Regions from separate parts of the Rhizobium sp. CECT 9324 genome, predicted to be linked through region 2. Evidence: riboswitches for the same ligand, from Rfam matches in the RefSeq annotation. Region 2 holds a riboswitch; each other region holds the start of a gene.
What was found. Region 2 has a riboswitch for cobalamin ahead of cobU (bifunctional adenosylcobinamide kinase/adenosylcobinamide-phosphate guanylyltransferase). Riboswitches for the same ligand answer to the same signal wherever they lie in the genome.

Region 1 (7,977 bases), 1.3 Mb from region 2:
AGCTGGTGCGCGCCAAGCTCAAGGCAACGGCCTTTGTTGGCTCGTCCAGCGGGCGCACTCCGGGTCAGATGGCCATGTCCTTCGGCGTCTGCTTCTCCGAACAGGCTCCGAATGCGTTCGATTTCACCAATTTTGCCGAGAAGGCGCTTGCCACCTCGAAGGCCAATGGCGGCGACACCGTCACGATTTATGGCGCCAACGACTATACGTCCAAGGATTGGCTTATCTACAAGAAGAAGCCGGTGGGTGGCTTCGGCGTCTGAGCCGGTCCTGAGCCCGGCTAAGCAGGCCTGGGGTCAGAGCTTGGCGATGATCTTGCGGATTTCCGTGTCGCGGGCACCCAGCATCAACACATTGCGCAAGGCTTCCCGTGGGTCGTGGGTGCGAAACAGCAGCCCGTTGTCGCGGATCGACCGGTCGACGACCATGGCCTTCTGCTCGGTTTCCGGCTTGATTGCCACGGCAAAATACATCCGGGTATAGCTCTGCCGGATCTGTTCGAAGAATTGCTCGCTGCCGCCGATTTCGGCGAAGAAGTTGGCAATGTAGAAGGCCCATTTCACGTCGGCATATTGGGCGAAATTGGTGCGTGCCGCCGTGACGTGACAGTAGCCGAGATGCGGGCTGTCATCGAGCGTCTTGTGAAAGATAATTTTCGGAAACTGGATCGAGCGATGAAAGCCGTTGATCCGGCTATGGGTGGTCTCCGCCGCCGTTTCCAGACGCCGCCCGGTACGCACGGCCACCTCCGCATAGGTGAGGTAGCGCTTTTCCTCCGAAAGCCAGTCGTCGCGATGGCGCGAGATGCGTCCGGTGCGCAGGAATTCGGTATGCGCGGCCTTCGTCGCAGTCGCGCTTTTGTCCGGGACTTTCGGGGCCGCGTAATATCGAAGTTTTTGCATGTCGAGGCTCTGACGGTTACTGGCTCGGTACGCCGATCTTACAGCGACATGGTTAATCATGATTTGCGTCTACTGTGGCCCCTTGAGGTTTCGCGAGGCTTGCCGCAATGCAGTTCTTGCTGCGACCTGCACAGATTTGTCATTTTGCGCCATCGCAATAGTCACAGACGTCACTGAAACGACCTATCCCCAAGAAAAGACACATCATTTTTGAGGAGCTGCTTTTGGCGCATTTGCATGGGCATGTCGCAAACATTCCCGGACGTGTCGTTTCGCAATGCAGCACCCGACGGCTGGCTGTGTTTAGATATCGGCAAGCTCGAGGTGCTGCCCCGTAGGGAGGGTGGGAAATCGGGAAGCCGGTCAAAATCCGGCGCTGCCCCCGCAACGGTGGTGGAGATTCGCGTGACGGCAAAAGGCCACTGGGAAGATCCTGGGAAGGCGCCGCACGTAGTCTGGCAACAGACGTCTCCAGAGCCCGGAAACCAGCCTTGATGCAAGGATATATGAGGTCGCGGTGGGCGGCCGGAGATAGCCGTGATCGCCCGTTTCGGGTCGATTGGTGCTGCGCTCCTGTTCCATCGCCGGTGAAACGAACGAGGACGACATGGATCTGCACAGCACCGTATTGCGGCAGTTGAAGAACCGCCGGGAAGGCTTCAGCCTGGAGCAGCCTTTCTACATCGATCAGGATTATTTCAAGCTCGACATGGAGCAGATCTGGTACCGCGACTGGCTGTTCATCGGCCATGACTGCGAGATCCCGCGCGCCGGCAACTATTTCACCGCTCAGGTCGGCGACTATCCGATCGTCATGGTCCGCGGCAAGGATCAGGTGATCCGCGCCTTCCACAACACCTGCCGTCACCGCGGCCACCGTGTCTGCACCTCGGATCGTGGCGCGTCCGCCAAGCTGGTCTGTCCCTATCACAACTGGACCTATGATCTCGATGGTTCGCTGGTCTTCGCCCGCCAGATGGGCGAAACCTTCGACAAGAGTGAATTCGGCCTGAAGCCGGTTCATTGCGAAAGCGTCGCCGGCTATATCTTCATCTGCCTGGCCAATGAGCCGGCCGATTTCGCCCCGGTCCGCGCGTCGATCGAACCCTACATGAAGCCGCATCGGCTTGCCGAAGCCAAGGTCGCCCATCGCAGCACCATCATCGAGAAGGGCAACTGGAAACTCGTCTGGGAAAACAACCGCGAGTGCTATCATTGCGCCAGCAACCACCCGGAACTCTGCCGCACCTATCCGGAAGCCCCGACTGCGACTGGCGTGCAGGGCGCCGGCGATGATCCGGTCATCGCTGAACACTGGGCCCGCTGCGAAGCCGCCGGTCTGCCGAGCACCTTCAATATTGACCCGTCCGGCCAGTTCCGCACCGCCCGCATGCCGCTAATCCAGGAGGCCGAAAGCTACACGATGTCCGGCAAGCGCGCCGTCAGGCGCCCATTGTCTGACGATGTCTCGACCTCGCATATCGGCACCATGCTTCTCTTCCACTATCCCTCGACCTGGAACCACATCCTGGTCGATCACGCGATCTCCTTCCGGGTCACGCCGCTGTCGGCCGAGGAAACGGCGGTCACCACCACCTGGCTGGTGCACAAGGATGCGGTCGAAGGTGTGGATTACGATCTCAAGGAACTGACCCATGTCTGGGAAATGACCAATGACCAGGACCGCTCGATCGTCGAGGAAAATGCCTTTGGCATCCGTTCGCCGGCCTATGAGCCGGGGCCCTATTCGGTCGAGCACGAAGGTGGCGTCATGCAGTTCGTCGACTGGTACACGACCTTCATGATCAACAGGCTGCAGGGCGACAAGGCCCGCCTGTCTGCGGTGGCCTGAGATGAATATCGCTGTCACCCAGTATCGCCATGTCGATGAGATGCGTCCCTGGTCGGACCGGGAGCACATGCTCGAATGCGTTGCCGTCACGCCGGAAGCCCCCGACGTGATGACCTTCACCTTCCGGCCGAACAAGCCGGGCCTGTGGTTCCGCTACCAGCCCGGCCAGTTCGTCACGCTGGAGATCCCGGCCTCGCCGGAACCGGTGATGCGCACCTATACGCTGTCGTCCAGCCCGTCGCGGCCCTACACGGTGGCAATCACGGTCAAGGCGCAGAAGGATTCGATCGGCACCCGCTGGATGTTCGACAACCTGAAGCCCGGCATGGCGCTGAAGGCGATCGGCCCGCTCGGCGATTTCTCCTATGCCCGCCATCCGGGCAAGAAATACCTGTTCATCTCGGCCGGCTCCGGCATCACCCCGATGATGTCGATGAGCCGCGACATGGGCGATCGCTCGCCCGACAGCGATATCGCCTTCCTGCATTGTGCGCGTTCGCCCGACGACATCATCTTCCGCTGGGAGCTTGAGGCCAAGGCGCGCGACATGCCGCATTTCACGCTCGGCTTCATCATCGAGCAATTGGGTCGCGGACAGCTCTGGTCGGGATTGAAAGGCCGCATCGACAAGGCGAAGATCGCGCTTCTGGCCTCTGATTTCCTTGAGCGCACTGTCTTCTGTTGTGGACCGGAGCCGTTCATGGCCACGGTTCGCGAGGCTTTGTCCGGCGCCGGCTTCGACATGAGCCAGTATCACGAAGAGACCTTCCAGCCGGCCAAGCCGCAACTGCCGATCGTCGTCGCCGACCATTCTGATGGCGAGCAGCCGACTATGGTGACATTCGCCATGTCCGGCAAGGACGGCCTTTGTGCGCCGGGCCATACCGTTCTGCAGGCGGCCCGTTCTGCCGGCGTGCGCATCGGAGCCGCCTGCGAATCCGGTCTCTGCGGCACCTGCAAGGTGCTCAAGATTTCCGGCGAGGTCGAGATGGAGCACAATGGCGGCATCCTCGATGAGGAAATCGACGAGGGCTACATTCTGGCCTGCTGTTCGCGCCCGAAAGGCGATATCGAAATCGAGGCCTGAAGGTCGCAGGTCTGTTTTCAAGAGGCGTGCCGCATTGCCGGCACGCCTTTTGCGTTTCATCCGGGATTTGCGCCCGGCGCATGGCCTTCGTCATGACTTTGTTTCGATGGAACAATTTCCTCTCAGCCCCGTTAACAGGCAATCGCGGTCGCTTGGTCGCGGCCATCGAAACAGGCGGCGGCATCAGTTTTAGAATAAAACCAATGTTAATGCTGGGTTCAGGATGAAGCCGTTAATTTTCGTTTCAGGATCAGCAGTCTCAAGGCATGGGCCGGGACATAATGCTGGTCGCGGAAAACGCAGGGAGAAAGTCGCATGAAGACTGCATTCAAACGTATGGCCGGTCTCGTACTGGCTGCCGCCGTCGGCTTTACCGGCATCGTGCCGGCACAGGCCATGAGCCTGCCGCGTGCGCCGGTCGAGGCAAGCTCCGACGTCGCCGAGGTTCAGTACCGTCGTCGTGAATATCGCCGTCACTATAACCGCGATCATTATCACAACGGTCACCGTGGTTACTCGCATCGTCGCCCGGGCTATCGCTATCACAATGGCGCCTGGTTCCCGCTTGCGGCGTTTGCAGCCGGCGCGATCATTGGCGGTGCTGTGGCCTCGCAGCCGCCGCGCGCCAGCGCCGGTGGTATCAATCCGAGCCACTACCAGTGGTGCGCCAACCGCTACCGCTCGTATGACAGCCGCAGCAATACGTTCCAGCCCTACAACGGTCCGCGTCAGCGTTGCCTGTCGCCCTACTATTGAGCCAATACCTCTCTGATCGGCGTGCCCGAACAGCTCGCCCCGTCAGCGCTTCAATACCCGGCCTCGTGCCGGGTATTGTCGTTTTGGCCAATGCTGGTCTTGCCACACGCTGGTTTGGGCCAGACGCAGACGCGCATTTACTTAGAGAATGCCCGCCCGCCTGAGCAGATACCAGGCAGCGGCGATTGAGACCGCGATGAAGCCGATGGCAAAGATCGTGCCGTCGGCCTCGGCGGCGAACGGCAGATTGGATGTGTTCATGCCGAAAAAGCCGGTAACCAAGGAAGGCGGCAGCAGGAACGCGGTCATCAGCGACAGGATGTAGAGGTGTCGATTGGTTTCTGACGACAGTTTCGAATCGATTTCTTCATGCAGCAGCCGGGCGCGCTCCTGCAGGGCATGGACGTCGTGATCGACGGATTCCAGCCTGGCTGTCAGCCGCTGTGCCACTTCATCGAAGCCGAATGGCATGTCCTCGTCGTCGCTGGCCGCCGCGCGGCGCATCAGCGACAGCATGGTGCGCAAATGCCGGTAGAGCCGGACAACCACACGCCGCACCGGCGCCAGCCTGCGCCGCTCGTCACGCAATTCGCTGTCATAGACGACATCCTCGATCGCGTTCAGCTCCTCGGTCAGGTCGATCACCACCGCGATGATGCCACGCTGGAATTCGGCCACCAGCGTTTCGAACAGATGCATCGGGCTGCGATATTTCGTGGAATTCTTCTCGACTGCGGCCCGCACCCGGTCGAGCGAGCGGATCGGTTGCAGCCTGGTGGTGATGATGTACCGTTCCCCCAGGGCAAAGTGCAGCCAGCCGAGATCGCGTGTCTCCTTGTCGAACTCGCGCTGAAAATCCACCAGCGTGCCGAACACCATCTGGTCGTCCACCGTCAAGGCGGCGTGCGTGTCGTGTGTGGTCAGCACGGAACGCGCCTGCTCCGTCAGCCATTCGAAACCGTCGAGCAGGGCGCCGACGCGCGCATCCGCGATGTTCAAATGCAACCAGAGAAATCCGGGACCTTCGGCCAGCATCGCAGGCGTGACCTCGGCTGAAAGCCGTGTTGCCTGGCCCGAGACCGGATCGATCCGGTAACCCCAGACAAGGCCCGGCAGGGCATGGATTGCATTGAGCATGGGCGGCTGTCCTTCGAAGCTGTATGCGGCGGCGAGACCTATGCGGGCGGAGAACGCAAAAAGCGCGCCGGTTTGCCGGCGCGCTCCATGATGGTTCATGTCGAGGGCTTAGCCAATCCTGGCATTGTCCTCTCGCTTGACGGCGACGATGGTCGAACGCGGCAGCTTGCCTTCGCCATCCGGGAAGGGCGCGCCCGGATGCTGGATGCCGACAAACATCGTCCGCTTGTCGCCCGTCCAGGTCATGCCGGTCACTTCGCCGCCTTTCGGGCCGGTGAGGAAGCGTTCGATGCGGCCGGTTGCCGGATCGCCGGCAAGCATCTGGTTGTTGCCCTGGCCGACGAAATCGCCTTCGTTCGAATCCTCGCCATCCGTCTGGATCCACAGCAGTCCGGTCGAATCGAACATCATGCCGTCCGGCGAGTTGAACATGTTGCCGGAATTGATGTTCGACGAACCTGCATAGGCATCGCCCTTGTGCACGTCCGGATTGCCGGCCATGACGAACAGGTCCCACTTGAACTTGCCGTCTGCGTGGTCGTCGTTTTCCGGATACCAGCGTACGATCTGGCCGAACTCGTTGCTTTCGCGCGGGTTGACGGCACTGATTTCCATCACGTCGCCACCAGCATTGGTGCGCATCTTGCCGTCCTTCAGGACGCCGCGATGGCTGTTGTTGGTCAGCGCGCAATAGGCTTCGATGGCGACCGGGTTGACCGCGACCCATTCTGGACGGTCCATCGTGGTCGCACCGACCTTGGAGGCGGCCTGGCGGGTAAAGACGGCGATCTCGTCTGCCTTCATGCCGGTGGTCTCCGGCGTCAGCGCCAGCCATTCGCCGGTGCCTTCGTCGGAGAATTTCGCGACAAAGAGCGTGCCTTCGTCGAGCAGCGTCGATGTGTCGCCGCCCGGGACATAGATGCCGGCGGAGACGAACTTGTAGAGGAACTCGCCACGCTCGTCGTCGCCCATATAGACGACTACACGGCCGTCGCGGGCAATCACCACGGCGGCGTTTTCATGCTTGATACGGCCAAGCGCGGTGCGCTTGATCGGGGTCGAGGATGCATCCGTCGGATCGATCTCGACGACATAACCGGCGCGGCGCGGTTCGTTCGGATTTTTCGACACGTCGAAACGCTCGTCGAAGAGTTCGTAGCCGTAGCGCGTCTCGGCAACGATGCCGTAACGCTTGTAATCGTCAGGCATTTTGAAGTCGGCGACGGTCGAGCCGAAGTAACCGTTGAAGTTTTCTTCGCAGGTGAGATACGTGCCCCAGGGCGTCTTGCCGGCGCCGCAGTTGTTGAAGGTCCCGAGACAGTCGACACCGTTCGGATCGGCAGCCGTCTTGACGAGGTCCGAGCCGACAGCCGGACCGGAGAGCTTCATCGGTGTGTTGTGATGGATGCGGCGGTTGAACGGGCTGTCGAGGACGATCTGCCAGCCGTCGGAACCTTCAGCCACTTCCATCACGGTCACGCCCTGCATGTTCTGCAGGATCTTCACGTCGTCGAGACTTTTCGGCATGCCCTTTTCGTTGTTGGGCAGGTTGGTCTCGTTGTTCACATATTCGTGGTTGACGGCGATCACCTGATGGGTGCCGACGACGAAGCTCTCCATGCCGTCGGTATTCTCGCCGAACACCTTGTCGGAGGCTTCCAGCGAAACGCCGTTGACCGGATCGATATCGGCGACATTGGAAAACAGCGGCTGGCCCCACTTGGCGAGCGGCTTCCAGCTATAGCCTTCCGGCACATGCACGGTGGCGTCGGTGGCAATGGCGATCGGCTTGAACGGGAAGCGCGATGCGGCTTCCTGGGCCTGTGCGGATGTCGAGGACATCAGGTTGCCCACCGAGCCCATGGCAACAGCAGCCGAACCCATGGCGAGTACACCGAGAAAGCCGCGGCGCGAGACGGCGCGCTCGACCACGCGGTCGAAATCGGTCACGGCCGGCGGCGGGTTGTGCAGTTCGTCCCATTCATCCCAGGACAGATGGTTCGTGTTCGTGTCGCTCATGGTTGACCTCCGAGGTTGGATTGGAATGGTTCCAGCATTTGGGTTAGTCAGTGGCGATGACAGACATGTGACGAATGGGGGACGCGCCGCTACATCGCGCATGCCTGAAACACCGATGGCGCAGCGCTCATGCTATGGTTTGCAAGGCCCTAGGCAACAGATGCGGCCACAAATGATGATCGCGAAGAGGCGTGACGGGTGCCGGCTCAAGGGCTGCGTTCATG
Region 2 (7,977 bases):
AAGCTGATTGGTTGAAATCGATCCCGACGGCCTTTGTGTCTGTTTCGCTGTTGATCCGAAGCGAGCTGGAGGAAGAGCGGCAGGAGGCGCAGGATTTCGCAGGCAGCCTGTTTGCAGAAACGCATTGGCGGCCCGGCATGGTGCATCACGCGGCCGGAGCACTGCGCTACAGTGAGTATGATTTCTTCAAGCGCTGGATGATGCGACGCATGGCGGCGCGCGAGAGGGCATCGACAGATGTCAGTCAGGACCATCAATTTACCGACTGGACTGCGCTTGCTACGTTCACTACAGAATTTCTGAAAGCGGCCGTCCAGTGACCTCGTAGGTCCGGTAATGCGGGCGGCTCTCTAAGACGCCTGGAGTTGTCGATGTATCATATGGTGTTGGTTGCGCTTGGCGGCGCCATCGGGTCTGTTTTGCGCTATCTGACCGGTATGGCGGCCTTGCGACTGATGGGGCCGAACTTCCCGTGGGGAACGTTGACGGTCAATATCGTGGGTTCGTTTGCGATCGGCCTTCTGTCGCATGTGGTCATGGTGCGCTTCGGCGCTTCGGATGCCTTGCGACTGCTGCTGATTACCGGCGTTCTGGGCGGCTTCACCACATTCTCGGCGTTTACGCTGGACGCCATTGTGCTGGCCGAACGGGGTGCCTTGGTGATGCCGCTTGTCTATGTCGCTGCCAGTGTCATCCTGTCGATCGGAGCAGCAGTGCTGGGCCTTGGCCTGGCGCGCAGCTTCGGCTAATCGGTTTTCCTGTTTCCATATTGCGGCGAAATGCTCTAAAGCGCACATAAAAAGGCGCAGGCAGGGCCTGTGGCGACAAAGAAAGTTCTGAATATCATGGCAGGCATCGAACATATCACCGTGGCAGCCGACGAGGCCGGCATGCGCCTGGACCGTTGGTTCAAGGTGCATTTCCCGGGGCTTGGCTTCGGCCCGTTGCAGAAACTTCTGCGCTCCGGCCAGGTGCGCGTCGATGGTGGCCGGGTGAAGACCGATGCACGCGTTCAGCCAGGGCAGGTGGTTCGCATTCCGCCGCTCGACGTCGACCTCAAGGTCAAATCCGGTCCGATCGGCTCGCACGATCTCAAGCATTCCGAAGACGGTGAACTCCTGTCGCGCATGCTGCTGCATGAAGACGAAAAGGTCATCGTGCTGAACAAGCCGGCGGGCCTTGCCGTGCAGGGCGGTTCCGGCCTTGTGCGCCATATCGACAAGATGCTCGAAGCCTGGACCAGCAAGAAGGGCGAGAAGCCGCGCCTCGTGCATCGCCTCGACCGCGACACGTCCGGTGTTCTGGTGGTGGCCAAGACCCGCGGTGCAGCGCAGAAGCTGACTGCCGCCTTCCGTGAGCGCGATACCAAGAAGACTTATTGGGCGCTGGTCAAGGGCGTGCCGCGCAAGCAGAGTGACAAGATCTCGACCTGGCTGGTCAAGGACCAGACCGATGAGGGCGACCGCATGCGCGTCTGCAAACATGGCGAGGACGGTGCCGATCACGCGATCTCCTATTACCGCGTTCTGGAGACGGCGGCGCATACATTCGCCTGGCTGGAGATGGAGCCTTATACCGGCCGTACCCACCAGCTGCGCGTGCATGCCCTGCATATGGGACATCCGATCATCGGCGATCCGAAATATTTCGACGACGATCACAACTGGGACTTCCCTGGCGGCGTGCAGAAGCGCCTGCATCTGCACGCCCGGCATATCGACATCCCGCATCCGGATGGCGGACGCCTGAAGGTGACGGCGCCTCTGCCGCCGCATATGGTGCAGACCTGGAACCTGTTCGGCTTCGACATGGCGTCGGGTGAGCGGGAAGATCACGAATGAAGCTGGTCCTGTTCGATTGCGACGGCACGCTGGTCGATAGCGTCGGCTTGATCCATGAGGTGATGCGCCGGACTTTCCTGCAATTCGGCAAGCGCGAACCTGAGGTCGCCGAGACCAAGGCGATCATTGGCCTGACGCTCGACATTGCCATTGCCCGCATGGACGGCAAGCCGCATGCCGATGACGAGGCGGTCGCGATGGCGACCTACTACAAGTCGATCTTCGGTGACGTCCGTCGCGACAGCGGTTTTGAAGAGCCTTTGTTCGACGGTATCCGCAGCGTGATCGACACGCTGGCCGCCCGAGACGATGTTGTCTTGGGTTCGGTCACGGGAAAGTCGCGACGCGGGCTGGCCATGGTCCTGGAAGGCCACGGCTTTGCGCCGCATTTCCAGTTCTGCCGCACGGCCGATGACTGCCCGTCGAAGCCGCACCCGGCGATGGTGACGGAATGCTGTGACGAATCGGGGATTGCACCGTATGAGACGATCGTCATTGGCGATGCCGTGTTCGACATGCAGATGGCCAAGGCTGCAGGCGCGACCGCCATCGGCGTCTCCTGGGGCTATGCCTCGGTCGATGAACTCTGGAAAGCCGGTGCCGATGCGGTCGTCGACCGCCCGGCTGATCTTCTCGCCTATATCCACTGAGGACCCTAATCATGCGTGACGAGCTCAGCGCCATTTCCGGCACGTTCATTCCGGAACAGAGCGATGCCGATCCGGTGCGCCGGGCGCAGATCCAAATGAAACGGCCGTTGCCGAAGCGGTTCTACACGACCGTGTCGATTTCCGCCGACGGGGAGGGATTTGCGATCCATCTCGACGGAAAACCGGTGAAGACGCCCGCCAAGAATACTCTGCGTTTGCCGACGCAGGAGGCGGCCGAACTGGTTTCTGCCGAATGGGCGGCGCAGGATCAGGTGATCAATCCGGCAACGATGCCGATCACCAAGCTTGCCAATACCGCGATCGATGCTGTCAGCCTCAACCTTTCCGAAGTGTTCGACGAGATCGTGCGTTTTGCCGGCAGTGACCTTTTGTGCTACCGCGCCGATAGCCCGCAGGAGCTTGTCGACCGGCAAGCGAACCGCTGGGATCCCGTTCTGGCCTGGGTTGCGCAAGCGCATCAGGCCCATTTCATCCTGGCGGAAGGCGTGATCCACCAGGAACAGCCGGATCAGGCGCTTCAAGCCTATGCGGCCGGTCTTGAACGCTACCGGGAAGCCTTCCGTCTGTCCTGTCTGCATGTCGTGACGACGCTTGCCGGTTCTTCGATCCTGGCGCTGGCTTTTGCCGATGGTGCCTTCGATCTTGATACGGTGTGGGACCTTGCCCATCTCGATGAAGACTGGACGATCGAGCACTGGGGCAGCGACGAGGAGGCTGACGCCCGTCGCGCGGCGCGCTACAGTGAAATAGCCGCCGCAGCATCGCTGTTTGCTGCCCTCGACAGTCAGGATTAACGAAGGGCTAACCATAATCGACCAATGCTCGGACGGGTTAGAATCACCGCGTCGGGGTTGTCCAGATGGTTGCTCGCAGTTTCCGCATCGCTTTTGCGCTCGGGCTCCTCCTCGTCCTGTCCGCTTGTTCCCTGTCCGGGGAAAACCGTATTCGTCGACCGCTCGTCTACTATGTGCGCGACGTAACAGTGATGGCCGATGCAAGCGTTCCATACGATCTGATCAAGGGCATCGATCGGCGGGTTGCGGCGGCGATTGCCTCGACCCGGCCGCCGGCTGACGCCGAGCGCGTCGTACTGCTGGTCAAGATCGACAAGTTCGGAACCGGCCTGAATGCCCGGCGCTATTTCGAGCAAGTGCGCTTTACCGTCACGGCTGCGTCGATCGAGATCGGCGAGCCGGTTGCCGCCGGAACCTTTACCGTCAATAGCCCGACCAATGATCCGCGCTTTGGCCGCGAGCCGCTGGCCGAAGAAATCGCCGCCCGAATCCGTTTTGCCTTTTCGCTGACTGTGCCACGGATCAGGACGGTGCGGCCGCCGAAGACGATGTCGACGCGGTTTGCGAGCGATCCCGCTCCTGCCGTTGCGGCTGCTGTCACGCCGCCGCCGCTACGCACTGCAGCACCGGTTGCGGCGGCTACGCCTACGCCCGTCGTTGACGCAGTTCCGGTTCCCTTGCCGGCGGAAATCGTTGCTCCGGTGATTGTGGCTCCCGTGGTTCAGCCGCCAAAGGCAAAAGCCCGCAACGCGCCGGCGCAAGGTGGCCCGGTGGAGCAGGGAGCCCGTGGGTCTGTTCGGCTTGACGGACAATGCGATCCGGTCACGGATGCCGAGTGCCTGGCGCCCTAGTCCTGACCTGCCAATCCCGAATTTCGTCAATAGCCGTTGATGCGCGGCCGGTCTTGATTGACTTGCCGCAAGTCACGGCCTAATCCTTTGACCTGGATGGTTTTCGGGCGACAGAAGTGTGGCCTGGAAAGCAAAAGGGAATGCGGAGGCAGGGACCCAGACCGGGACTGCCAAACGCAGCCGACCCCGCGACTGTAGAGCAGCGAGGGTTTTCCATCCGGTTTTGGTGCCGAAGGCATGACGGATCGCAGGTGCGGTCGGTGCTGGATGCAGGAAACCGGAAAAGCCACTGGGGTGGCAGCGCGATCAGCCGGGGTTGGACGCCTCTTTATCTACGAATCGTCCGCCTTTTCGCGACTGCCTCAAGCCCTGGGAAGGCGAGGAGGATCCGTTGGCGTTTTCGCCGGCAGCTGCGAGCCAGGAGACCTGCCGTCCGTGACGGGCCGAGAAGGCCCAATTTATGGGGAGAGATCCCCGGCGCCAGCACGGAGGTTGTCGTGGCGACGTTTGATTTCTGCGGGACCTCATGGTCGCGCGGGACGGTGCATCCGGTTCGGGATGCGTACCGGCCTGGTCTGCTTGGCGACGGCATTTTGTCGGTCACGCCGTTCTCCTGCTCCCGTATTGCGGAGCATGTCTGAATCATGCAGTCCGTTGATTCTTCCGTTTTTGTCCTGGGTGGCGCTCGTTCCGGTAAGTCGCGCTTTGCCGAACAAATCTGCCGCGACAGCGGCCTTGCGCTCAACTACCTCGCCACCGGTCGCGCCTGGGATGACGAGATGGGCGCGCGTATCGAAGCCCATAAGCACGATCGCGCCAGCCATGGCTGGACCACACATGAAGAGCCGCTCGACCTTGTCGGCATGCTGGCGCGGATCGACGATCCCGGCCGGGTGGTGCTGGTCGATTGCCTGACGCTCTGGGTCACCAATCTGATGATGGAGGAGGGACGTGATGTTGCTGCAGAGAGCTGCGCACTCGCGGACCTGCTGCCGTCGTTGAAAGCCCGGGTCGTGTTTGTTTCCAATGAAGTCGGCCTCGGCATCGTGCCGGAAAACCGGATGGCGCGCGATTTTCGCGACCATGTCGGACGGCTTCACCAGATGATCGCAGCCCAGGCTGCGGACGTGTATTTCGTCGCGGCCGGATTGCCGCTGAAAATGAAGGGTTGAACCATGTTGCAGCAGAAAATTCCCGCCACCGTGATCACCGGCTTCCTCGGCGCGGGCAAGACCACGATCATCCGCAACATGCTGATGAATGCCAATGGCAAGAAGATCGCTCTGATCATCAATGAATTCGGCGATCTTGGCGTCGATGGCGACGTGCTGAAGGGCTGCGGTGCCGACAATTGCACCGAAGACGACATTATCGAGCTGACCAATGGCTGCATCTGCTGCACGGTCGCCGACGATTTCATTCCGACGATGCAGAGGCTGCTTGAGCGCGACGTGAAGCCGGACCACATCGTCATCGAGACCTCTGGACTTGCGCTGCCGCAGCCGCTGGTCGCCGCGTTCAACTGGCCGGATATCCGCACGCGCGTTACCGTCGATGGCGTCATCACCGTCGTCGACAGCGCAGCCGTTGCCGCCGGCCGGTTCGCCGATGATCACGACAAGGTTGATGCGGCTCGGGCCGAGGATGAAAGCCTCGATCACGAGAGCCCGATCGAAGAACTTTTCGAGGACCAGCTGACCTGCGCCGACCTGATCGTCTTGAACAAGACCGACCTGCTTGATGCCGCCGCCATCGCCGCCGTTCGCGCCGAGGTGACCGGCCGGGTGAAGCGCAAGCCGGCGATGGTCGAAGCACGCAATGGCGAGGTCTCTTCGCTGGTGCTGCTGGGCATCGGTGCCGGTACCGAGGACGATATCGACAATCGCAAGTCGCATCACGAACTGGAACATGAGGCGCTGCACGAAAGCGGCGCGGCACATGACCATCATCATGACCATGACGAATTCGAGAGCTTCGTCCTGAAGCTCGGTTCGATTGCCGATCCGGCGGCCTTCGTCGATCGCCTGAAGCCGGTGATCGAGAGCCATGATATCCTGCGTCTCAAGGGCTTCATCGACGTGCCCGGCAAGCCTATGCGGCTCGTCATCCAGGCTGTCGGCACACGGATCGAAACCTATTTCGACCGGCCATGGACTTCTGGCGAAAAGCGCGAGACCCGCCTTGTCGTGATCGGCCTGCATGAATGGGATTTCGGCGCGGTTGTCGAAGCCGTGCAGGCTGCGGCGGCCTGACATCAGAAGAATAGACAGATGACCCGCGACAGCACCCCCCTCTGGCCTGCCGGCCATCTCCCCCTCAAGGGGGGAGATCCGCTGATCGCATGCCTTGCGCGTCCTGTAAGGTGTGGCGTGGAAATGAGGGGGTGCCGTTTTAAGGCGAGAGCTATCCGTTTGCGATCTCCCCCCTTGAGGGGGAGATGGCCGGCAGGCCAGAGGGGGGTATCGGCTATCGCATCGATCACGGAAGGCGCCCTGTAATGCATCTTCTTCTCGCCCAGAAAGGCTCGATTGCCGACGGAGACGAAGCGATCGATCTTGGGCAGTCGCCTGGCGAAATCCTGTTTCTGTCTGCCGCCGACACAGAACTGTCGGCGGTGGCTACGGCCGTCGCAGCGGCGGGGTCCGGGTCGAGCTGGCGCCTTGCCAGTTTGATGGCGCTCAAGCATCCGATGTCGGTCGATACCTATGTCGAACGCACGGCACGCCACGCGAAACTGATCATCGTCAGGGCGCTCGGTGGCGCCAGTTATTTCCACTATGCGCTGGAGGCGCTGACGGCCGCGGCGCGCGCCAAGGGGGCGTTGATCGTGACGCTGCCCGGCGATGACAAGCCCGATGCTGGGCTTGATCCGTTCAGTCTGTGCACGGATGGCGACCGTTCGGCACTGTGGCGCTACCTGACCGAAGGCGGCGACCGCAATACGGCGCATTTCGTTGGTTATGCGGAAGCGATGCTATCGAATGGCGACAAGCCGGAGCCGGCACGTCCCTTGCTGAAAGCCGGCATCTGGTGGCCAGGCAGGGGCGCGATCGGTATTGCGGAGTGGCAGGATGTGCAGGCAGAGCGCGCCCCTGCACCACCCTCCGTCGCGGCCATATGCTTCTACCGCGCGCTTGTCCAGAGCGGCGAGACGAAACCGGTCGAGGCGATGATCGAGGCGTTGCAGGCGGAAGGGTTGCGCGTGCTGCCGGTGTTCGTTTCCAGCCTGAAGGACCAGGTCTCGGTCGAGACACTGCGGGCTGTCTTTGGTGACGTGCCGCCGGAGGTGGTGATCAACATGACCGGTTTTGCCGTCTCGGCGCCGGGATCAGAAAATCCCTCGACCATTCTCGACGAACAGGGTGCCGTGGTGCTGCAGGCGATCTTTTCCTCGTCACCGAAAGCGGTATGGGAAGCGTCGAGCCAGGGGCTGTCGGCGCGCGATCTTGCAATGAGCGTGTCGCTGCCAGAGGTCGATGGAAGGGTGCTGACGCGTGCCGTCTCGTTCAAGTCGGCGGCCCGCTTCGATGACCGGGTCGAGACCAATCTTGTCAGTCACGAACCGGATCCGGGGCGCATGGCATTTGTCGCGCAGCTTGCCGCCAACTGGGCGCGGCTGCGCGCAACGCCGCCCGTCGAGCGCAACATTGCGCTGATCATGGCGAATTATCCGAACCGCGACGGCAGGCTCGGCAATGGCGTCGGGCTCGACACGCCGGCAGGCACGATCGAGGTGCTGCGGGCTTTGGCTGCGGCAGGATACAAGGTGGAAGAGCTGCCGGCCGATGGCGATGCGCTGATCACGGCGCTGATGGATGGG
Region 3 (7,977 bases), 120 kb from region 2:
GTACCGAACAGCACACTTAGCGGCTACCACTTGCGGGCAATTCGTGTATTGAGGAACCCACACTTCCCCTTCAAGAAACTGCCGGTGAGCCGATGAATTCCCAGGACAAGAACAAGCCGCAAGCCTCCAACACCTCTGCGGACCTCGATGAGCAGGCGCTTTTCTATCATCGCTATCCGCGACCGGGGAAACTGGAAATCCAGGCGACCAAGCCGCTCGGCAACCAGCGTGATCTGGCGCTGGCCTATTCGCCAGGCGTCGCTGCACCTTGCCTTGCCATTCAGGAAAACCCCGCTGCCGCCGACGATTATACGGCGCGCTCAAACCTCGTTGCGGTGATCTCAAATGGTACCGCGGTTCTCGGTCTCGGCAATATCGGCCCTCTCGCCTCCAAGCCGGTGATGGAAGGCAAGGCAGTTCTGTTCAAGAAGTTTGCCGGCATCGATGTTTTCGACATTGAAATCGAAGCGCCGACGGTCAATGAGATGGTCTCGACGATTTCGGCCCTGGAGCCGACCTTCGGCGGCATCAACCTCGAAGACATCAAGGCTCCGGAGTGTTTCGAAGTCGAAGACCAGCTTCGCGCCAAGATGAACATTCCGGTCTTCCATGACGATCAGCACGGCACGGCGATCATCGTCGCGGCTGCGATCCTCAACGGCCTCGAACTCGCAGGAAAAAAGATCGAGGAGGTCAAGATCGTCGCCTCCGGCGCCGGCGCCGCAGCACTCGCCTGTCTCAATCTTCTCGTCATCCTTGGCGCCAAGCGCGAGAATATCTGGGTCCACGACATCGAAGGCCTGGTCTACAAGGGCCGTAATGAGCTCATGGACCCTTGGAAGGAAGTCTACGCCCAGGAAAGCGATAAGCGCGTGCTGGCCGACAGCATCCACGGCGCCGACGTCTTCCTCGGACTGTCTGCGGCAGGCGTACTGAAGCCTGAGCTGCTCGTACAGATGGCGCCCAACCCGCTGATCATGGCCCTGGCCAATCCAAAGCCGGAAATCATGCCTGAAGAAGCGCGCGCGGCGCGCCCGGATGCGATGATCTGCACCGGCCGCTCGGACTTCCCCAACCAGGTAAACAACGTTCTCTGCTTCCCCTATATCTTCCGGGGTGCACTCGACTGCGGCGCCACCACCATCAACGAAGAGATGAAGATGGCCGCCGTGCGTGCCATTGCAGCGCTGGCACGTGAGGAAGTCTCGGAAGTGGCCGCCAAGGCCTATTCCGGCGAGACACCGACGTTTGGTTCCGACTACCTCATTCCCTCGCCGTTCGATCCACGCCTGATCCTGCGCATTGCCCCGGCTGTGGCCCGCGCCGCAGCCGACAGTGGTGTCGCTCGCCGTCCGATCAGCGACTACGATACCTATCTCGACCAGTTGAACCGCTTTGTCTTCCGCTCCGGCTTCGTGATGAAGCCGATCTTCGCTGCGGCAAAAATAGCCACCAAAAAACGCGTCATATTCGCAGAGGGCGAAGATGAGCGCGTCCTGCGCGCTGCCCAGGTCCTGCTTGAAGATGGCATCGGCGAACCAATCCTGATCGGTCGTCCACAAATCATCGAGACCCGCCTCAAGCGCTACGGCCTCCGTATCCGTCCGGGTGTCGACTTCCAATTGGTCAATCCGGAAGACGATCCGCGCTACCGCGACTATGTCGATGACTATTTTGCCATTGTCGGCCGCGCCGGCATCAACCCGGAAGCCGCCCGCACGATTGTCCGCACGAACACCACGGTAATCGGCGCACTTGCAGTGAAGCGCGGTGATGCCGATGCCTTGATCTGCGGAGTCGAAGGCCGTTTCGACCGCCATGTGCGTGACGTCCGGCTGATTATCGGCAAGCGCCCCGGCGTGCGCGACTTTTCAGGTCTCAGCCTGCTGATCTCGCAGCGTGGCGCGATCTTCTTTACCGACACCTTTGTCACCGACGACCCTTCGGCTGAAGAAATCGCGGAAATGACAAGGCTCGCCGCCGAGGAAATCCGGCGCTTCGGCATTGCCCCGAAAGCAGCCTTGTTGTCGCACTCCAATTTCGGTTCGCGCCCCTCGCCAAGCGCCACAAAGATGCGCAGTGCGCTCGGAATCTTGCGTCAGGAGGCACCCGAACTGGAGGTGGATGGCGAAATGCAGGGCGGATCGGCGCTGTCGGAAGCACTGCGCAAACGGGCCATGCCGGACAGTACGTTGACGGGCGAAGCCAACCTGCTCGTCTTCCCGAATCTCGATGCTGCCAACATCTCGCTTGGCATCATGCGCACCATGATGGATGCACTGCATGTCGGTCCTATCCTTCTGGGTGCCGCCATGCCGGCTCACGTCCTGTCAACCTCGGTGACGTCGCGCGGCGTCGTCAACATGGCGGCCCTGGCGGTCGTGGAAGCCTCGCAACCGGCATAACGTCGTCGCCCGCCCCACCGCGGGACGACGGCCTTCAAGGTTTTCGGCCGATTACCAGCGGCAAGGACAGATTGCCGCTGGACAATTCGCAGCAAGCCAAACCATTCTGAACCCTTGGTTTTAGGGTTTTTTCCATGGCATCTGCGGAGGCCTATTTCGGACTGCGTGATTGGCTCGAGCAGGATCAGCGTGTCGAGCCTGCGCAATTTTTCAATCGCATGCGCCAGACGTATTCCCTCGTTCACCTGCTCTATTTCGACGGAATGATCGTTGACAGTCGCATTGTCGCCCACAGTCTTTACCACACGCCGTTGGCAACTCTGAACAAGCTGACGAACAATCTGCGCGACACACTCATGCTGGCCCCGCTGAGACATGCAGACTTGGCGGTTCAGCCATTCGATTGGCGGGATATCGCCCCCAAAACCCTGGCAGGGCAAAACCTCGCAAAACTTGCACGCCTACTTCGTCTGAACTCGGTCGCTGCGTGCTACCCCATGCTGTCTCACAATGGCCGAGCCGCTTTCCTCGTCATACAGGCCGATATGGAAGAGCATGAGTGGACGCATCTGCGCCGGGTGCATGATCGCGACATTGCCGCCCTAGCTGTCAGCTTTCACGCAAAAATGCTTGCACGCAAGCGTCCAGACGCATATCCGCGGCATGCGCCTGACAGGCTCACACGGCGAGAGATTGAGACCTTGTCGTGGGTGGCAGCCGGCAAGAATTACTGGGAAATTGCTGCAATTCTCGGGATCACCGAGCGCACCGTGCGCTTTTTCATGTCCAATGCCCGCCGAAAACTCAACGTGATGACCAACCCGCAGGCAGTTGCCGAAGCGCTCTGGCGCAATCTGATTGCGAATCCGCACGAGGCATTGGAACTGATTTAGCCCTTCTCCGACCTCATGGAATATTTGATTGCAGACGCGTAGCTGTCTCTACCGAAAGTTTCATCGGTCAACTGCAATCGCCATCCTCGGCACTCCATTCAACTGAAGGAGTGACGAATGATCAGGATCATTAACGGCGCCAACCGCAAACGCTATCCGTCCGAAATCGACGCCATGCATCGCCTGCGCAAAACAATCTTCCACGATCTCCTGAATTGGGACGTTGGCGTTCTCGGCGAGTGGGAAATTGATCACTACGACCAGGCCAATCCGCTTTACGTACTATCCTACGGGGACACCGGGCGTCTGCGGGGCGCTCTTCGCCTGCTGCCAACCCTTGGACCGAACATGCTCGACGATACGTTTCCCATCCTGCTGGGCGGGAGCCAAGAAATTCGCAGCGCAGCAATCTGGGAATCGAGCCGTTTCTGTATCGATCCGGAAATCTCGCAGGACCGCGCCAGCAACCAGGTCACCATTGCCGCAGCCGAATTGATGTGCGGCGTCGGAGAACTCGGATTGGCATCAGGACTGAGCCACATCGTAACCGTCACCGACATATTCCTGGAGCGCATGTTCAAGCGCATGGGCTGCCCGGGCACGCGTATTGCCGCCCCGCACAGGATCGGTTCCGTGCAGGCGGTTGCCGTTGGCTGGCAGATCACGGACGACCTGCTCACCCGGATGAAAAGCATCGCATCGATCCGTGGCAGCGTCCTGGAGCAACCGATGACGCTCGAAATGGCACGCGCGGCTTAAACAACAGGATTGACCGCCAACGGCGCAGCAGCGATGGCGGTCAATGTCGGCATCGTCATTTTACTTTAGCTTTAACTGGCGTATTCTCGCCTAGCTGGTGTAGGAGCAGGCGCGGGCACACGGAGTGCGACGCGCCACCGGGAAATCGATTTTGCCGACGAGGATACCAAGACTTCTAGTTGCTGCGTTCTGCTTGGCCTGGGTCCTGCCCAATTCGGCTTCGGCGTCGGTCGTTTGTGAGCGACTGCGCGACCGACTTGCGAACGCGTCAACAATCATCGGTGACAATCCCGAAATCGATCGTTATGCCAGCGCCATTGCCCAACAAAATCTGGAGCTTCGCAAGGCGAAGCAGGACCAGAAGAGGTTACGCTGCCTGACCTCCGCGGTCGTGATTGTGCGCCCGGACGGAGGAAACGATTGCGGAGACCTTTCCAAGGCAATCGACAGGATGGAAGAAAACAGGGACATCCTCACAGCAAAACTACAGGAAATTCGATCAGGCAGCGCTGCAAGTCAGGGCTCGCGGACGAGATTGAGCGAAGCATTGGTGGCCAATGGTTGCAGCCCCGACACCGACGCGACGCTTGCGAGCGAGCCAGAGGAAGCTCAGCGCGTCCCCTATCTCGACACGTTGGCCGAACCGTATGAAGTCAGCCGCAACGCCCCGGGTGTCCTGTCCGACCAGCCAGCCCCGCTGCCCACCGGCAATATCCGCACTCTGTGTGTGCGTACCTGCGATGGCGGCTTTTTTCCGATTTCGTCCAACACTTCGGCGATGAATTTCGCCCGGGACGCAGGCCAGTGCCAGCAGATGTGCCCGAATACCGAAACCGAACTGTATTTCCACGCTCCAGAGTACAGTGAGACATCGGACATGATTTCGGCAGTGACCGGCAGGCCATATCGCGACCTTCCCAACGCATTCGCCTATCGCAACCGCACGGCCGGGGAAACCAAGCAATGTGGATGCGATCTTGCCCGTTATCATGAGCAGGCAAGACAACGATTGAGCCCGAGGCAGGCTGCTCCGGACTACAAGTCTTCCATCCTCACCATCGCGCCAAAGCCGCAGAGCCAATCGGCTTCTGCAACCGTCGCACCGCCGCTGGAACGCGCCTATGATGGCAGCGCCTCGAATATCCGCAAGGTCGGCCCACAGTTTCTGCCTCCGGCGACGGGGGCGATCAATCTGAGGAAGCCGGCGGCACCTGGTCCGCAGCCTCTACAGGAATGACACCGGCCGCAGTGTTGAACGCGGAAGGCCGGTCTCCCCAGCTGTTTTCGTAGACCAATTCGTCGAGCGGCAGGCGCGATCGCCAGCCTTTGACCTCAAGCTCCGGTGCCGAGTAGAGCGTGTCGACATAGCCGAGGCAAAGATAGCCGACGACTTCAATAGGGTCGGGAATGCCCAGGATCCGCTTCAACTCGCTCTCGTTAAAAATGCTCACCCAGCCGAGTCCGACACCCTCGGCGCGCGCCGCGAGCCATAGGTTCTGGATGGCGCAGACAGTCGAGTAACTGTCCATGCGTGCATTGTGTGTGCGCCCCAGCACAACGGGACCGGCGCGATCCCGATCGCAGGTCACACAAATGCCGAGGGGTGCCTTGCGGATCCCCTCGAGTTTCAGCGCACGATAGGCCGCTTGTTTATCGGCATCGAACATCGCAGTGGCCTCGCGGTTGGCCCGGTCGAAAGCGTCCCAGATTTCACGCTTCCGCTCATCATCGCGCACCAGCAGAAAATTCCACGGCTGCATGAAGCCGACGGAGGGCGCGGCATGCGCAGCACCCAACAGGCGTCGGACAAGGTCGTCCGGCAAGGGATCGGAAAGAAACTGATCACGCACATCGCGGCGCGTATGGATGGCCCGGTAGACGGCATGCTTTTCCTCCGTCGAAAAGCAACCGGCCCGGACGAGAAACTCGTTCGGTTCGTCGTGCATCGTCAAATCCCCAACAATGCGCAACCGCCCGCCGTCCGCGCGGGCAAGTCTATCTCATCAGGCCGGTCTTCTGACTTGGCATCTGCTGCACACGCCGCCTTCCCGGTCTTGTCCACCAGTGGCCGGGTTTCCCCTTGCGCGCGCATCCACCTTACAGCGTTGGGCACGTGCCGGATTTGCGCCGGCTTCCCGATTCTCCCGCAAGACTGCGGGCACCTGATCGTCAATCTTGTAGACCGATCGCTGGAGGACGCAAGCATCAGCCTGCGACGAGCATCAGTCGGTGACGGGGAAATAGCGGACAAAGGCGAATTCATCGCCATCGGGCGACCAGTTCGGCACATTGATCGTGCCCTGCCCGCCGAAGAGTTCGAACAGGGTTTCTGGCGAGCCGCCATCCATATCCATCAGCCGCAGACTGACCTCGTGGTCGCGCGGGTGATCGAACACGTCCGGCGCATAGGAGAGGTACAGAAGCTTGTCGCCCTTCGGCGAAGGATGCGGGAACCAGTCACCGGTATCGCTGTAGGTGATGCGTTCGACATCACTGCCATCGGGATGCATGCGCCAGATCTGCATCAGGCCACTGCGGCTGGAGTTGAAATAGATCCATTCGCCGTCGGCGGACCAATCCGGCCCGTCATTCCGCCCCTCGCCCATGGTCAGCCTGCGTTCCTCGCCGCCATCCACGGAAATCGAGTAGATGTCGAAGACATCCTCGCGAATGCCGCAATAGGCAAGGTTGCGACCGTCAGGTGACCAGCCATGCCAATAGGATGGCAGTTTTGCCGTCACCTGGCGCGGCTGCCCGCCTATGGCGGGAAGCACATAGATGCAGGATTTGCCGTGCTCCGTCTTGTCCGAGATGACGACCAGAGATCCGTCCGGCGATATTCCGTGATCATTGTTGCATTCGATCGCAAAACCGGTGTCGAGTTGTACCGGTGCTTGTCCACCCTTCGGCGAAAGCCGGTAGAGCAGGCCGTTTTCATTGATCAGCAGATAGGAGCCGTCCGGCGACCAGTTCGGTGCCTCGACCAGATCGGCGGTCTGCCAGACCACACGGCTCAGCCGTGTGCGGATATTGTAGATCTCGACCGAACTGCGCATCACGTCTCCTCCATGCAGCCGCGAAATCGGTTTCGCAGCCCCTCAGCGATCGCGAAAACGGTTGGTGATCGGATAGCGACGGTCGCGGCCGAAATTCTTCTGGGTGATCTTGACCCCCGGCGCCGATTGTCGACGCTTGTATTCGGCCAGATAGAGCAGGTGCTCGACCCGGTGCACGATTGCGATGTCGTGGCCGCGGGCAACGATGTCCTCGACCGCCATCTCCTTCTCGATCAGGCATTCCAGGATATCGTCCAGCACCGGATAGGGCGGCAACGAGTCCTGGTCGGTCTGGTTCGGTCGAAGTTCGGCCGACGGCGCCTTGGACAGGATATTGGCTGGGATCACTTCGCCCGATGGACCGAGTGCGCCCGGCGGCACATGGGCATTGCGCCAGGCGGAAAGCGCGTAGACCTGCATCTTGTACAGGTCCTTGATCGGATTGAAGCCGCCATTCATGTCGCCGTAGAGCGTCGCATAGCCGACCGACATTTCCGACTTGTTGCCGGTGGTAACCACCATCGAGCCGAATTTGTTGGAGATCGCCATCAGGATCGTCCCGCGCGCACGGCTTTGCAGGTTCTCTTCGGTAATCCCGCTTTCCGTGCCTTCGAACATTTCGGCAAGGCTCGACAGGAAGCCTTCGACCGGATCGGCGATCGGCACGATATCATAATGGCAACCCAGTGCCTTGGCGCAGGCTTCGGCGTCAGCAAAGGAGTCCTTCGACGTGTAGCGATAAGGCAACATGACGGTGCGCACCCGCTCCTCCCCCAGAGCATCGACAGCAATTGCCGCGCAAATGGCCGAATCGATCCCGCCTGAAAGGCCGAGCACCACGCTTTTGAAGCCGTTCTTGTTGAC
Region 4 (7,977 bases), 2.2 Mb from region 2:
TCCTTGCCGGTTGCCCAGGCGATGAACTTCTCGGCCGATGCGGTCTTCTGCGAGCCGGCCGGGATTGCGAGGTTCCAAGCCCAGAGCCAGTTGCCACGCTTGCCAAGGCCGGTATCCGGAGCCAGAGCAAAGCCGACCTTGTCGGCAACGGTCGAGTCCTTCGGGTTGGTCACGAAGGAAGCAGCAACCGTGGCATCGATCCACATGCCGCACTTGCCCTGCTGGAAGAGCGCCAGGTTCTCGTTGAAGCCGTTCGACGAAGCACCCTGCGGGCCAGCGTCGTTCATCAGCTTGACATACATGTCGAGCGTGTTCTTCCATTCAGGCTGATCGAACTGCGGCTTCCAGTTCTCGTCGAACCAGCGGGCGCCGAAAGCGTTGGACGTTGCCGTCAGGAACGCCATGTTCTCGCCCCAGCCAGCCTTGCCGCGCAGGCAGATGCCGTTGATGCCGGCCGCGCGGTCGGTCATCTTGCGTGCCGCTTCGCCGATGAATTCCCAGGTCGGAGCGTCAGGCATGGTCAAGCCAGCCTTCTCCATCAGGTCGCGACGGTACATGACCATCGAGCTTTCACCGTAGAACGGCGCGGCATAGAGCTTGCTGTCGTCGCCGGTGAGGCCCGAACGGATGGCCGGCAGCAGATCGTCGACGTCATAGTCGGCGCCGAGATTGTCGAGTGGCAGCAACCAGCCCTGCTTGGCCCAGATCGGAACTTCATAGGTGCCGATCGTCATGATGTCGTACTGGCCGCCCTTGGTCGCGATGTCGGTCGTGACACGCTCGCGTAGGACGTTTTCTTCCAGCGTAACCCATTCGACTTGGATGTCGGGGTTCTTGGCTGTGAATTCGGACGTCAGACCCTGCATGCGGATCATGTCGCCATTGTTCACGGTTGCGATGGTAAGGGTTTCGGCAGATGCCATGCCCGCAAGGGCGAGAGCTGAGCATGCGCCCAGCAGAATCGTCTTCAATGTCATGTCTTCCTCCCAGAAGAGAACTGAGCATTCGCTTTGCTCATGGGCAATTACTCAGTCTCCGGCTGTCGAAAGTCAATGGAGATTCCATGCTGCGATGCGGCAAAGAATACTCAGGACGTTGAATTTCAATGATTTATTTTAATGAAACATCAGCCCTTGAGCAGATATCGAGCACCGTCTTCGTCGGTAATCAGCCCGTTTATGTGCCCGCCGCGAACCGCAGCTCGAATGGCGGCATGTTTGCGCTGACCGCGGGCCATGCCGATCACGGTCGATGTTTCGCGCGAAGGTATGGCGAGACTTGCCACCCGATCATTGACCGGATCATCGAGCAGGCGGCCATCGGGACCAAAGATCCAGCCGCAGATCTCACCGGTCGCGCCCGCCGTCAGCAGCGCCTCCATCTCGTCTTGCTGCAGGAAACCATCGAGCAGAAGCGGGGCATTGAGTGTCATCTCGCCGATGCCGACGAATGCGGCGTCGGAGGATTTGCCAAGCTCGATCGTGGGAGCGACCAGCGGCTGGCGGTGCAGAAGATCCCGCTCCTCGCGTGACGACACGATGACGGGCAGAGGCATGGGAAAATGCCGCGCCTTGACCGCATCCGCCATCGAAAAGATGACGTTGAAATAGGCAGCCGAGCCGTCCGGGCTGATATTGCCGGTCAGCGACACAATTTTATGCTGCGGACATTCCATCGGCGAGAGTTGATCGACCATGGCGCGCAAAGTGCGTCCCGTTCCCATGGCAATGACCAAGGGGTCGGGCTGCTTCAGCCATCGTTCCAGTTCCGCGGCGCCAGCCTCGGCCACGCCAACGGTGGCCGATTCGGAGGCCGGGTCGCTGGGGACGATTTCGACATGCTTGAGGCCGTATTTGTCTTTGACAGCTTCGCCGAGTTCGAGACAGGCGGCAATCGGATGGTCGAGCCGCACCTTGATCAGCTTTTCGGCAACCGACAGCGACACGAGCCTCTGGGCGCTTTGCCGCGAAATGCCCATCGCAACCGCAATCTCGTCCTGGGTCCGACCGGCGACATAATAGAGCCAGCCTGCTCTTGCCGCATCATCGAGCCGCGTTTGGCCTTCTGGTCGCTTTGCCATCAAGATTGGCCCACCCTTTCGAAACCAGTGCTGCCAATTTTCGCTCTGACTGTCAAATGACCGAGGCGTCTCCTCACATCTCCACAGGGTGCGCCAGCGTGTCCTGAGCGGTAAAATTGCACTGGACATTCGAATCGGAGATCTTTAATGTTACGATATTACATTACCAAATATCGGCGAGTGGATGAGGCATGAGCAGGCTTGACCGGAAGACCCGACAAGCCCTAAACATATGGCTGACGGTTCCCCAATTGGATGACTCCAAGGGGATTAATAGGGAACACGGTGCGGAATACCCAACAAGGGACCAAGACCGTGGCTGCCCCCGCAACTGTAAGCGGATTGCCGTCCATCCTCGTGGCGTGAAAGCGCCAGGCCACTGCGATCGTGATCGCGGGAAGGCAGATGGACAGCAGATATCCGCGAGCCAGGAGACCTGCCGTCGTCGAAGAGAAACCGCAACGGACGGGGTGTTCCGATGGAAAAGATCTGGCTTGAAGGCAGCGCTTCCGCGCGCTTTTACAATATTGCCATATTGCCTCCGGAGATACCGACGGAGGACAATCATGGCACATGCGAAACGACACACGGTAACCGTTTGCACGGACTGCCGAATCACGGGGACGGCGTGCCGCCCCGGACTTCAGCTTCTCGATCACCTTAACGCCTGCCTGTCAAAGATCGGGGCCTCGGACAATCGCGACTTTGCGGTTGAGGGCACCGTATGCATGGCGGGCTGCAAGAGACCCTGCACCATCGCGTTCCAGGCAAGCGGGAAGGCCACCTATCTCTTTGGTGACATCGAGCCCGACGCGGACATCGAGGCGCTGGTCACATTTGCCAAGCTCTACGGCGAGCGCCCCGATGGCATGACCCGCGAAGCAGAACGTCCGCGCGGTCTTGGCGGCAAGATACTCGCCCGCATCCCGGCCTCCGTGCTGATTTCGGAACAATCCTCGGAGCGTCTCCAATGAGCCCGAACCGTGGGAGAGCCTCCCATGAGCTGTGATGCGAATGGCACGTCGATACGGGTGTCCGATCTCGGCTGGGGTCCGAAGCCGGACCTCCTCCTGGTGCGCGGGGTGAATTTCGAGCTGAACGCAGGCGAGCGGCTCGCGATCATCGGCCCCAATGGTGCCGGCAAGACGTCGCTCCTGCGTTGCCTTTACCGCGGTGTTGTTCCGCGCGAAGGCAGGGTCGAAGTCGGAGGAGAGGACATTTGGCAAATCGGATCGCGACAGGTTGCGCGCCGAATCGCCGTGGTCCTGCAGGAAATGCCGGCGGATTTCCCATTCAGTGTCCGTGATGTGGTGATGATGGGGCGCATTCCCTGGCGCGAGGGTCTGACCGGCTGGACGGATGAGGATCGCCGCGAAGTTGCCCATGCCCTTGAGCACCTGAACCTGGCGCATCTCGCCATGCGCCAGTTCTCCACGCTGTCGGGCGGGGAAAAGCAGCGTGTTCTGGTTGCCCGCGCGCTGACCCAGAAACCCGAGATCATCATTCTCGATGAGCCGACGAATCATCTCGATATCCGCCACCAGCTCGAGATCCTCAACCTGTTGCGCAGTCTCAAACTCACGATCATCACCACGCTGCATGACATCAACCTGGCGGGCGACTTCGCCACCCATGTCGCACTGATGTGCGAGGGGCGCATGACCGCATTTGGAAGACCGGATGATGTCCTGACATCCGGCGCTGTCTCGACCACATTTGGCGTCTCAGCCATGGCGCATCCGACCCCTGGCCACAGCGTTTCACGCTTCTCGTTTTCACTTCAAACTGCTTGATTTAAAAGGATTCCACATGTCGCTTACACGTTTTTCCGCCGCGACCGCCAGCATTCTCGTCTCGGGTTTGCTGACCACCTCGGCGCTCGCTTATCCGGTCACCGTTAAGAGTTGCAATCGCGACGTTACCTTCGATGCGGCACCCAGTCGCGCCGTTTCCAACGACGTCAATCTGACCGAGATGATGCTGGCGCTGAAACTGCAGGATCACATGGTGGGCTACACCGGCGTTTCCGGCTGGAAAACCCTGGACGAAAAAATCAGGGAGGGCGTCAAGGAACTGCCGGAGCTGTCGCCCAAATATCCGACGAAGGAAGTCTTGCTCAACGCTGACGCTGATTTCTACTTTGCCGGCTGGAATTACGGCATGAAGGTCGGCGGTGAAGTCACACCGGAGACACTCGATGCGTTCAAGATCAAGGTCTACGAGTTGACGGAATCCTGCATTCACATCATGGCCAAGGGCAAGCCGACGATGAATGACATGTTTGTCGATCTCGTCAATCTCGGCAAGATCTTCGGCGTCGAAGAGCGCGCCAATGAACTTGTAGCCGGCTATGAAAAAGGACTGGCCGAGGTTCAAACCCGCATCGGCGCGGTGAAGGAACCGGTTCGTGTCTTTGTGTATGATTCGGGCACGGAGAAGCCGTTCACCTCGGGTCGCTACGGCATTCCGACGGCGATGATCGAAGCTGCGGGCGGCATCAACGTCATGGACGATGTCGAGAAAAGCTGGACTGAAGTGTCCTGGGAGCCGGTGATCGAGCGCAACCCTCAGGTCATCGTCATCGTCAACTACGGCGACGTGACGGCTGACCAGAAGATCGCCTTCATGAAGGAAAATCCCGCCTTCAAGAATCTCGATGCGGTGAAGCAGGACCGTTTTGTGGTTCTCGAATATGTCGAGGCGACCCCGGGACCACGCAATATTGATGCTATCGGCAGGCTGGCCGACGCTTTCCATCCTCGCAATATGTAGATCGCGAAACGGAAACAGGTCTTGTCACCGGGCGCCATGCGCCCGGTGAACCGAATTTTATCCAGCAGATAGGCATGTGATGACGAGCGGCAAGGTGTTGATGTGGGGGGCACTAGCGGCCGCCCTGATGGTGCTGTGCCTGACTGCAGGCGTTTCTTTCGGCGCCGCGCCGATCCCGTTCACCACGGTCTGGTCGATCATCGCCAACAAGCTTCATCCGGGCTTTAGCGAAGTGACATGGTCCGCCGGTCGTGAGAGCATTGTCTGGGACGTGCGCTTCCCGCGAGCGATCCTGGCAGGACTTGTCGGCTCAGGTCTCGCGGTTGTCGGTGCTGTCCTGCAGGCGGTCACGCGCAATCCGCTCGCCGATCCGCATCTGCTGGGCGTCTCTTCGGGTGGCGCGCTTGGCGCCATCATCGCGCTGCTGCACACGGGCCTGATCTTCGGCCTTGTCACGGTACCTCTGTTTGCCTTTGTCGGCGCACTTGCTGCAACGCTGGCTGTGATGGCGGTCACCCGCTATTCGGGCGCTGCTGCGGATCGGCTGGTCCTGTCCGGTGTCGCCGTTGCCTTTGTCGCCACCGCCCTCGGCAATCTTACCATCTTCCTCGGTGATCCGCGTGCGGCCCATACCGTTGTCTTCTGGATGCTCGGCGGATTGGGCCTCGCCCAGTGGTCGCACCTGCTTTATCCCGCCCTGGCACTGGCTCTATCGCTGATCTGGCTCCTGCTGCGCGCGCGCGAAATCAATGCGCTTGCCATGGGCGACGAGACGGCCGCGACACTGGGTGTTCCCGTCTCGCGATTCCGCGCCCAGCTGTTTGTCGTCACGGCTCTGTTGACCGGCGTTATGGTCGCCTTTTCCGGTGCCATCGGATTTGTTGGCCTGTTGATCCCGCATGTCGTGCGGCTGGTCGGTGGCAGCGATAATGTCCGCGTTATCCCCTTGTCCGCCTTTCTTGGTGCGATCGTTCTGATCCTCGCCGACATTGCCGCGCGGGTTGTCATGGCACCCGAAGACATGCCGATCGGTGTTGTCACCGGTCTGGTGGGTGGGGTTGCGTTCATCGTCTTGCTTCGCCGCCGATGACCGTCACAAGTCGCGACAACAGCAATTTATGACGAGCTATTGCTCCATTTTCGTTTTGGCCTAGGATGAAGCAAAACGAAGAATGGGGAGGGGACAATGATTTTTTCCGCGCGTCAGGCCGAAATCATGGCCATCGCAAAGGAGCAGGGGCGTGTTCTGGTTGATGAACTTGCCACGCGTTTCGCCGTCACGCCGCAAACCATCCGCAAGGACCTCAACGACCTCTGTGATACCAGGGCGCTGAACCGCATTCACGGCGGCGCCGTATTTCCGAACGGAAATGAAAACGTCAAATACGAAGCGCGCCGATCCATGGCGGCGGCCGAAAAACAGGCGATCGGTCGGGCAGCGGCCGCATTGATTCCGGACAACTCGTCGCTTTTCATCAATATCGGCACGACCACGGAAGCTGTCGGCGAAGCGCTTGTTGACCACAGGGAGTTGATGGTTATCACCAATAATATCAATGTCGCCAATCGCTTGCGTGTTTATCCCTCGATCGAGGTGGTGATTGCCGGCGGCGTTGTTCGTGGCGCTGACGGCGGTATCGTCGGTGAGGCTGCGGTCGATTTCATCCGCCAGTTCAAGGTTGATTTCGCGGTGATCGGCGTTTCGGCGATCGATGAGGATGGAGCACTGCTGGACTTCGATTTTCGAGAAGTGAAGGTGGCGCAGGCCATCATCGCCAATGCAAGGCACGTCGTGCTGGTTTCCGATGCCTCGAAGTTCGAGCGCACGGCACCTGTGCGTATCGGGCATATTTCCCAGGTTCATACCTTCATTACCGACCATTGTCCTTCGGCCAATGTCCGGGCGATCTGCCTGGACAAGGAGGTCCAGTTGCTTGAGACGACCCCTTCGGACATCGGCCAGGACAGATCGGCGTAACATTCGTTTGACATTCGTTTGCATTTCATTTTAGATGACGATGCTTTCGCTATCGCAATAAATGCTGCAGTGCGAAATACGGGGGAACAATGACGGACGAGCCTATCTACGATCTGTTTGTGATCGGTGGCGGCATCAACGGCTGCGGCATTGCCCGTGACGCCGCTGGCCGGGGCTATACCGTTGCGCTTGCCGAAATGAACGATTTTGCCTCGGGCACATCCTCAGGCGCGACCAAGCTGATCCACGGTGGTCTCCGTTATCTCGAACATTACGAATTTCGCCTCGTGCGCGAAGCGTTGATGGAGCGCGAAGTGCTGTGGGCCATGGCGCCGCATGTTATCTGGCCGCTGCGTTTTGTCCTGCCGTTCCAGAAGGGTGGCATCCGTCCGGCCTGGCTGATCCGCCTTGGCCTGTTTCTCTACGATCATCTCGGCGGCAGAAAGCTGCTCCCGGCGACCAAGACCTTGGATCTCCGCCGGGATCAGGCCGGACAGCCGCTGAAGCCAATTTTTGCGAAGGCCTTTGAATATTCCGATGGCTGGGTCGATGATGCCCGCATGGTCGTGCTCAATGCGCGTGACGCGGAAATTCGCGGCGCCCGCATTTACAGCCGCGCCAGGGTGATCTCGGCCCATCGCGAAAACGGCGTATGGGTCGTGACGACCAAGGCCAAGGGCAGCGGAGCGACAACCGTCCACCGCGCCCGAATGCTGGTCAATGCAGCCGGTCCCTGGGTCGATCAGGTGCTCGCTGGTGCCTTCGGCCGCAACAACGTTCACAACGTTCGCCTGGTTCAGGGCAGCCATATCATTGTCCGCAGGAAGTTTGCCGATAAACGTGCCTACTTCTTCCAGAATCCGGACAATCGCATCATCTTTGCCATTCCCTATGAAGGCGATTTCACCCTGATCGGCACAACGGATCGTGACTACACGGATGATCCGAAGGATGTGAAGATCAGTGCGGAGGAGGTAAACTACCTCTGCAATGCCGCGAGCGAGTATTTCAAGGAACCGGTCGTACCGGACGACATTGTCTGGAGCTATTCTGCCGTGCGTCCGCTGTTCGACGATGGCGCTTCCAAGGCGCAGGAAGCGACCCGCGACTACGTGCTGAAGGTCGAGGCAGCGGACGACGGAGCGCC

Region 1: linked by a shared signal. The riboswitch ahead of LQ231_RS07070 (aromatic ring-hydroxylating dioxygenase subunit alpha) and the one ahead of cobU (bifunctional adenosylcobinamide kinase/adenosylcobinamide-phosphate guanylyltransferase) in region 2 are both predicted to bind cobalamin.
Region 3: linked by a shared signal. The riboswitch ahead of bluB (5,6-dimethylbenzimidazole synthase) and the one ahead of cobU (bifunctional adenosylcobinamide kinase/adenosylcobinamide-phosphate guanylyltransferase) in region 2 are both predicted to bind cobalamin.
Region 4: linked by a shared signal. The riboswitch ahead of LQ231_RS02610 (DUF1636 domain-containing protein) and the one ahead of cobU (bifunctional adenosylcobinamide kinase/adenosylcobinamide-phosphate guanylyltransferase) in region 2 are both predicted to bind cobalamin.

The regions. Positions count from the first base shown of each region.
Region 1 is NZ_CAKKMZ010000001.1:1,445,489-1,453,465, forward strand. Features, by position in the region: gene LQ231_RS07060 (GGDEF domain-containing protein) at 1-263, shown strand, start outside; gene LQ231_RS07065 (DUF6656 family protein) at 297-902, opposite strand; cobalamin riboswitch at 1,208-1,411, shown strand; gene LQ231_RS07070 (aromatic ring-hydroxylating dioxygenase subunit alpha) at 1,510-2,754, shown strand; gene LQ231_RS07075 (hybrid-cluster NAD(P)-dependent oxidoreductase) at 2,756-3,841, shown strand; gene LQ231_RS07080 (BA14K family protein) at 4,157-4,597, shown strand; gene LQ231_RS07085 (CorA family divalent cation transporter) at 4,739-5,734, opposite strand; gene LQ231_RS07090 (PhoX family phosphatase) at 5,843-7,753, opposite strand.
Region 2 is NZ_CAKKMZ010000001.1:2,739,833-2,747,809, reverse strand. Features, by position in the region: gene LQ231_RS13480 (flavodoxin domain-containing protein) at 1-320, shown strand, start outside; gene crcB (fluoride efflux transporter CrcB) at 372-749, shown strand; gene LQ231_RS13470 (RluA family pseudouridine synthase) at 846-1,841, shown strand; gene LQ231_RS13465 (HAD-IA family hydrolase) at 1,838-2,491, shown strand; gene LQ231_RS13460 (ATP12 family protein) at 2,503-3,306, shown strand; gene LQ231_RS13455 (hypothetical protein) at 3,372-4,157, shown strand; cobalamin riboswitch at 4,238-4,606, shown strand; gene cobU (bifunctional adenosylcobinamide kinase/adenosylcobinamide-phosphate guanylyltransferase) at 4,802-5,329, shown strand; gene cobW (cobalamin biosynthesis protein CobW) at 5,333-6,409, shown strand; gene cobN (cobaltochelatase subunit CobN) at 6,655-7,977, shown strand, end outside.
Region 3 is NZ_CAKKMZ010000001.1:2,859,488-2,867,464, forward strand. Features, by position in the region: gene LQ231_RS14005 (NADP-dependent malic enzyme) at 93-2,405, shown strand; gene LQ231_RS27220 (helix-turn-helix domain-containing protein) at 2,540-3,298, shown strand; gene LQ231_RS14015 (acyl-homoserine-lactone synthase) at 3,416-4,057, shown strand; gene LQ231_RS14020 (DUF2865 domain-containing protein) at 4,593-5,294, shown strand; gene bluB (5,6-dimethylbenzimidazole synthase) at 5,245-6,003, opposite strand; cobalamin riboswitch at 6,046-6,238, opposite strand; gene LQ231_RS14030 (hypothetical protein) at 6,280-7,113, opposite strand; gene LQ231_RS14035 (NAD+ synthase) at 7,156-7,977, opposite strand, start outside.
Region 4 is NZ_CAKKMZ010000001.1:565,196-573,172, forward strand. Features, by position in the region: gene LQ231_RS02600 (sugar ABC transporter substrate-binding protein) at 1-977, opposite strand, end outside; gene LQ231_RS02605 (sugar-binding transcriptional regulator) at 1,127-2,080, opposite strand; cobalamin riboswitch at 2,304-2,539, shown strand; gene LQ231_RS02610 (DUF1636 domain-containing protein) at 2,647-3,054, shown strand; gene LQ231_RS02615 (ABC transporter ATP-binding protein) at 3,079-3,873, shown strand; gene LQ231_RS02620 (ABC transporter substrate-binding protein) at 3,890-4,852, shown strand; gene LQ231_RS02625 (iron ABC transporter permease) at 4,932-5,942, shown strand; gene LQ231_RS02630 (DeoR/GlpR family DNA-binding transcription regulator) at 6,039-6,830, shown strand; gene glpD (glycerol-3-phosphate dehydrogenase) at 6,920-7,977, shown strand, end outside.